DNA from 2 places in the Simiduia agarivorans SA1 genome. Region 1 is predicted to be linked to the other one. Evidence: predicted binding sites of a transcription regulator. Region 1 holds the regulator's gene; the other holds the start of a gene.
What was found. The regulator PhoB, encoded in region 1, activates phosphate uptake and scavenging genes when phosphate is short. The targets are predictions, from matches to a motif close to TGTCATAAANNTGTAACA.
Positions count from the first base shown of each region.

Region 2: the regulator PhoB is predicted to act here: its motif matches at 1,525-1,542, upstream of M5M_RS18165 (porin).

Region 1 covers NC_018868.3:2,787,633-2,791,016, reverse strand. The annotation lists gene ubiA (4-hydroxybenzoate octaprenyltransferase) at 1-873, shown strand, start outside; gene phoB (phosphate regulon transcriptional regulator PhoB) at 1,001-1,705, shown strand; gene phoR (phosphate regulon sensor histidine kinase PhoR) at 1,753-3,054, shown strand; gene M5M_RS12395 (GNAT family N-acetyltransferase) at 3,061-3,384, shown strand, end outside.
Region 2 covers NC_018868.3:4,065,102-4,068,485, forward strand. The annotation lists gene M5M_RS18155 (HvfB family MNIO-type RiPP peptide maturase) at 1-614, shown strand, start outside; gene M5M_RS18160 (HvfC family RiPP maturation protein) at 623-1,393, shown strand; gene M5M_RS18165 (porin) at 1,656-2,570, shown strand; gene M5M_RS18170 (hypothetical protein) at 2,637-3,029, shown strand; gene M5M_RS18175 (MlaA family lipoprotein) at 3,128-3,384, shown strand, end outside.

The DNA of each region.
Region 1 (3,384 bases):
GCGCAGCAGCCCAATTATCTGGTGGCCTGGTGGCGCCTGATGCGCTTCGACAAACCCATCGGCACCTTGTTGCTGCTCTGGCCAACGCTATGGGCCTTGTGGCTTGCCGCCGGTGGCGTGCCCGACACCAAAAACCTCGCCATTTTTATTGCAGGCGTTGTGGTCATGCGGGCTGCCGGGTGCGTGATCAATGACTACGCCGACCGGCACATCGATGGCCATGTCAGCCGCACCAAAGCGCGTCCCATTGCCGCCGGCCACATCAGCCCACAGGCAGCGCTGTTCGGCTTTGCCTGCCTGCTCCTGCTGGCCCTCGCGCTGGTACTGCAGACCAATCGTTTTACCCTGTTTTTGTCCTTTGGTGCGGTGGCGCTGGCGAGCCTGTATCCGTTTATGAAACGCCACACCCATTTGCCCCAGGTCGTGCTGGGCGCCGCCTTCGCCTGGAGCATCCCCATGGCGTTTGCGGCAGTAACCGGTGAACTGGATCGGGGCATATGGCTGGTGTATACCGGGGTCGTACTCTGGACCGTGGCGTATGACACTTACTACGCCATGGTGGACCGGCGCGACGATCTCAGAATCGGGGTTAAATCCACGGCTATTTTGTTTGGCGAAAATGATCTCACGATTATTTTTTGCCTGCAGGTAATGGCTCTGGGCGCCCTGGCTATGGCGGGCAGTCATTTTGAGCGGGGCTTGTGGTACTACGCCGGCCTGTTGGCCGCCGGTTTTCTGTTTATCTGGCAGCAGTGGGTGGCACGCAAACGCGATGGCGCCGGCAGCTTTACGGCATTCCTGAATAACAACTGGGTAGGGCTGGTCATCTTTGCCGGTATTGCGCTCGATTATCAGCAGGCGGGCGCGGCGTAAACGCAACCCATCGGTTCAACGACTCACAATCGAGGGTTGCACAGGCGGGGCGGGCCTGAGGCCGTCATATAATTGTCATGCTACGGTAATCTAATACAGCTTCATTCACGGATTTAGAACGCAGACCATGAGCACGAAGACAATTCTGATCATTGATGATGAAGCCGCTATCCGCGATATGCTCCGGATTGCCCTGGAAATGGCGGATTACCGTTGCCTGGAGGCCAGCAACGCGCAGGATGGCCACAGCCTGATTATCGACGAAAAACCCGACCTGGTCCTGATGGATTGGATGATGCCCGGCACCTCCGGTATGGAACTGACCCGTCGGCTCAAACGCGACGATGTCACCGCCAAAATCCCGATTATCATGCTCACCGCCAAAGGCGAAGAAGACAATAAAATTCAGGGCCTGGAAACCGGTGCGGACGATTACATCACCAAACCCTTTTCGCCGCGCGAGTTAATTGCCCGGCTGAAAGCGGTATTGCGCCGGATTGAACCCAATGAACCCGACGAGCCCATTCTGGTCGATCAACTGTGCCTCGACCCCATCAGCCAACGCGTCACCATCGCGGAAGAGCCTGTGGACATGGGACCGACCGAATACCGGTTGCTGAGTTTTTTTCTCACCCATCAGGAACGCGTGTACAATCGCGGCCAGTTACTGGACCACATCTGGGGCGGGAACGTGTACATTGATGAACGCACTGTCGACGTGCACATCCGGCGTCTGCGTAAAGCCCTGGCACCGCTCGAGCACGACCGCTTCGTACAAACAGTGCGCGGTTCGGGCTACCGGTTTTCCACCAAAGTCGCCGGCAGGCAGTGAGTGGCCGGTTGTAATGAACACCAACGTCTGATTCCGGGATATTTAGAGTGCTACGTGGCTTTCACGCTGAATTAAAGCGCGTTGCGCTGTTTACTGTCCTGTGTGTGACCTTCGGTCTGATCAACGGCTATGTTATGCCCACGTTGATCCTCGGCGGCTCCCTGTACATGTTCTGGATGCTTTGGCAGATCCGCCAACTGGATGAATGGCTCAACCAACGGCGTAAATCCACGCCTCCGGAAGCCAGCGGCATCTGGTCCGATATTTTCGAGAGCATCTATCGACTGCAAAAGCGCCAGGAGCGCGAATCCGAGCGTGTGCGCCAGGTGCTCAACCGGGTACAGGAGACCACCGGCGCGCTGCCCGACGGCGTCATGCTGCTGGACAGTCGCGGCAACATCGACTGGTGGAATCCCGCTGCCGAACGGCTGTTTCATTTTGAAACCCACGACCAGGGCCAACCACTGGTTAACTACGTGCGCAGCCCGCGCTTCGTGGCCTACATGGAAAAACAGGATTTCCGCGAGCCACTGGATCTGGCTGCGGGCCCGGGAAAAGACCAGCGCCTGCAATTTCAGATCACCCGCTTCGGCCAAAACGAGAAGCTGGTTATTGCGCGCGATATCACCCATTTGCACAAACTCAGCCAGATGCGCAAAGATTTCGTCGCCAACGTGTCACACGAATTGCGCACCCCACTGACGGTACTCAAAGGCTACCTGGAAACCCTCACCGACCTCGGCAACGCGCCCGCCAATTGGGAAAAGCCGTTGGCTCAGATGCAGCAGCAATGCACCCGCATGCACATGTTGGTGAACGATCTGATCGCCTTGTCGGTACTGGAAACCGAGGTCAATCCCGAACGCCACCAGCCGCTGGCACTCAAGGGATTGCTGGAGCGGATCATGGATGAGGCCAACGCCTTATCTGCTAACAGACACACGTTAACGCTGGAATGCGAAGATAACATCGCGCTGCGCGGCGTGGAAAAAGAACTGCAAAGCGCTTTCGGCAATCTGGTCACCAACGCCATCAAGTACACACCAGCGGGTAGCCGGATTACCTTGCGTGCGAAAACCGGACCCTATGGTCTGATAGTCGAGGTCGAGGACAATGGCCCGGGGATAGAGCCGCGACATTTGCCGCGCCTGACCGAACGCTTTTACCGGGTGGACGATTCCCGGAATTCCGCCACCGGCGGTACTGGCCTTGGCCTTGCCATCGTCAAGCATGCGCTGCAGCGCCACGATGCCCGGCTTGAGATCAGCTCGCAGGTGGGCAAAGGCAGCCGCTTCAGCTGCCATTTTCCCAAGCAACGACTGGCACAAACCACGACCGACGCCGTATAAAGGCGTATGCACTGCCAATTCCTGACATCTATTCACGACATTCCCGAGGCCGAGTGGCAGACGCTGCTGGGCTCGGATTACCCCTTTCTCCAATACGCGTTCCTGAGTGCGCTGGAAACCAGTGGCTGTGTGGGCGAGGGCACCGGCTGGCACCCCCATTACCTGTGGGTGACGGAAGCGCAGGTACCGGTGGCGGCGGCGCCCTTATTTATCAAAACCGATTCCTGGGGCGAGTACGTGTTTGACTGGGCCTGGGCCGATGCCTTCCGGCGTGCCGGCCGGGCCTATTACCCCAAGTGGGTGTGTGCCATTCCGTTTACCCCGGCCAGC
Region 2 (3,384 bases), 1.3 Mb from region 1:
ATTTCCTCGACCAGCATGCGGTGCGCGCTTATAGCGAACACCTGAGCTACTGCAGTGACGAGGGTCATTTGTACGATTTGCTGCCGATTCCTTTTACGGAGGAGGCGGTGCATTACGTGGCAGCGCGGGTGCGCGAGGTGCAGGACAGGCTTGGCCGACGGATTGCGTTGGAAAATGTGTCCTACTATCTGACTGCCGGTCAGGACCTCACCGAGCTGGAATTTATCAACGCAGTGCTGACCGAAGCCGATTGTGATCTGTTGCTGGATGTTAATAACATCTATGTCAACAGCATCAATCACCGCTATGACCCCATGGCATTTTTGCGTGGATTGCCCGGTGAGCGCACCGCTTACTACCATATCGCCGGCCACTACGATGAGGCCGACGACCTGAAAGTGGATACCCACGGCGCCGACGTGATAGCCCCCGTGTGGGACCTCTTGTTGGAAGCGTATCTCTTGTACGGCGTTAAACCCACGCTTTTAGAGCGCGACTTCAATATCCCGCCCGTGCCGGAGTTATTGGCGGAACTGAATCAGGTCAAACAAATACAGCATCAGGCGTTGTCCTTGGGTGCGAAGGATTGTCGACCGCAGCGGGTAAACGGGTAGCAGCGCGCATGGCAACGTCCTCCCCTCTGGCTGAACAACAGGTGGCGCTGACGCGTTATCTGCGCAACCCTGAACAGGAAGTGCCGCCCCAGGGCATGGAGCCCAGACGGCTGAAAATCTATGAAGAACTTCTGTTCAACAATGTAGAAGGCTTCCTCAACAGCGGCTTTCCCGTGTTCCGCTCCCTGTTGGCCGATGATGACTGGGTTCACTTAGTGAGGCAGTTCTTTGTGCTCCACCGGGCACACACGCCTTATTTCCTCGAGATCGGAGAAGAGTTCCGTACGTTCATCGATGGTGTTGATCTGGCCGGATTCGGCTTGCCGGCATTTGTGCCGGAGCTGCTTCACTACGAATGGGTGGAGCTGGCACTGGATGTCTCGGATGCGGTCCTGCCACCTGAACGGGACCAACAGGTGGATCACGTCTGCCGCTTGCAGCTGTCACCACTGGCCGTGGTGCTGGCCTACCACTACCCGGTACAACAAATCGGGCCAGGTTATCAGCCCGGTTCGCCGCCGGCGCAACCGACCTTTTTAGCGGTGCACCGGGATCGCAGTCACAGAGTCCGTTTTGTCGCCCTCAATGGACTTACCTATGCCTTGCTGAATAGCATTGAGCAGTCGGATGAGGCGGGCATCAGCCTGGGCGAACTGGCCTCGTCACTTTACCCGCTGGTGCACGGAACCCAGGCCGAGCCGATGCCGGACGTGTTCCAGGAGCAGGTGAAATCTACCCTTCAGCAATTGGCAGACCAACAGATATTGTTCATTTGCTAATTCAGGGTGGCCGTCTATGCTGAGTTGCAATCGGGTTTTTTGACAGTTTTGTGACAACGGCGACGCAGCACCTCATACATTGCTATTAGAAAAATTTTTTTTATCCAAATTAGTTTTAACCTCGACGCCCCTGTCATTTTTCTGCAATATTCCGCCGCCAGAATGCATGGCCATCCGGTGAAGACATTCTCGGAAGACGCCGCCCGGCTTATGCGAACCGGGTTGGCGGATCTGAACTTCCTATTAGCAAAGGGGACAAACCATGAAATTCACTCAAAAATTGCTGCCATTTGCCATCGCGGCGGTTCTGCCCGCAGCAGCCCTGGCAGAGGGCCCGATTGACGGCACCATCTACGGAAAAATCAACCTGAGCGTTGAAAGCCAGGACGAAGCGGGTGAAACCGTTCAGGCGCTGGAAAGCAATGCGTCGCGTTTGGGTTTCAAAGGCAAGACTGCGCTGAACGACGGCCTGTCTGTGATTTATCAGTTGGAATACGAAGTGGACCCCGATGCGGGCGAAGACGTATTCAAGCAGCGTAACAGCTACGTGGGTCTGGCCGGTGGCTTCGGTACCGTGATCGCCGGTAACCACGACACGCCCACCAAACTGCTGCAAAACAAAGTAGACCTGTTCAACGACCTGCAGGGTGATATCAAAAGCATCATCACCAAGAGCGAAAAGCGCGCACCCAACACCGTGATGTACAGCACGCCTGAAATGGGTGGTTTCTTCGCCCAGGGCGCCTACATCATGAGTGAAGACGAAACCGTTGATGACGGTTCCTCTCTGGCGGCCGGTTGGCAAAACGACCTGCTGTACGTGGGCGTGAGCTACGACACCGATGTGCGCGCACAGGATTCCAATGTAATCCGTGCCGTGGTTCAGGCAAACCTGGGTGACTTCCAGGTGGGTGCTTTGGTTGAAAGCGATGACACCGCCAACGTTGAAAACGATGGCTGGATGCTGAGCGGCCAGTACAAGTTAGGCAGCTGGGCACTGAAAGCCCAATATGGTCAGTCTGACATTGCTGCTGCTGGCGGCGAAACCTACTCATTGGGTGCCGATTACAAGCTGGCTAAAAACACCAAGGTGTTCGGTTTCTATACGAACGAAACCGCTGATAGCGCAGCCAGAGAAGCCGATTACTTTGGTATCGGTATGGAACACAAATTCTGATTTCATTGTCGGATGCGTGTAAAAAAGGGTGCCTGGCACCCTTTTTTTATGGCTGGAGAAAACACCATGAACAGATTGATTTTGTTGTTGTGTCTTGGCGCAGCCTTGCCCGTGGTGGCGGAGCAGCGCCTGGACGAAGCGGGCAGGCCGTGTGAAGAAGCGGTAGACCTGGCGGAGCGCGGCCAGTTTCACCGGTTGCATTTTGAGTGCGCGCAAAAGCCGGAAAAGGCCTATGACGTCCCATCGCCGGAAGCCGGGGAACCGGTTCACGTCCCGGGCGCTGAGTATCACGCCAAAGCGTCGTTTGCCAATGCAGAGAGTGTCTCCGATGCGGTTAACGAGCTGTTCAGCCAGATGATGACCCACTGCCCCAAGGGGTGGCAAAAGGATCGGGAATGGGTGGAAGCTACTAATGAAGGCTTCGCGCTTTTTTACCAATTCACCTGTAGCGACCTGTAACATCCCGCCACGTGCTATCTCTTCAATAGCCAAACGCCTACAATAGCGCCGGATTAACGGCCGCGGGGCGGCTCGAGCGTAAGGAAAGGAGTGATTTGATGGCTAGTTGGCGGGTACTGACTCGGTCACTGGTATTGCTGATGGCAATGTCTGCCCTGTCGGCAGGGGCAAATGAAACGGCCACCGAGGTTGACCCGTGGGAAGGTTTCAACCGCGCTATGTTCAGCTTCAACACCGGGCTGGACGATTACATTATGCGCCCGCTGGCCAAGGGCTACCGCGCCGTGCTGCCCGATCCGGTTGAAACCGGTGTCGATAATGTGTTCCTGAATCTGCGCGAAATCACCAACGTATT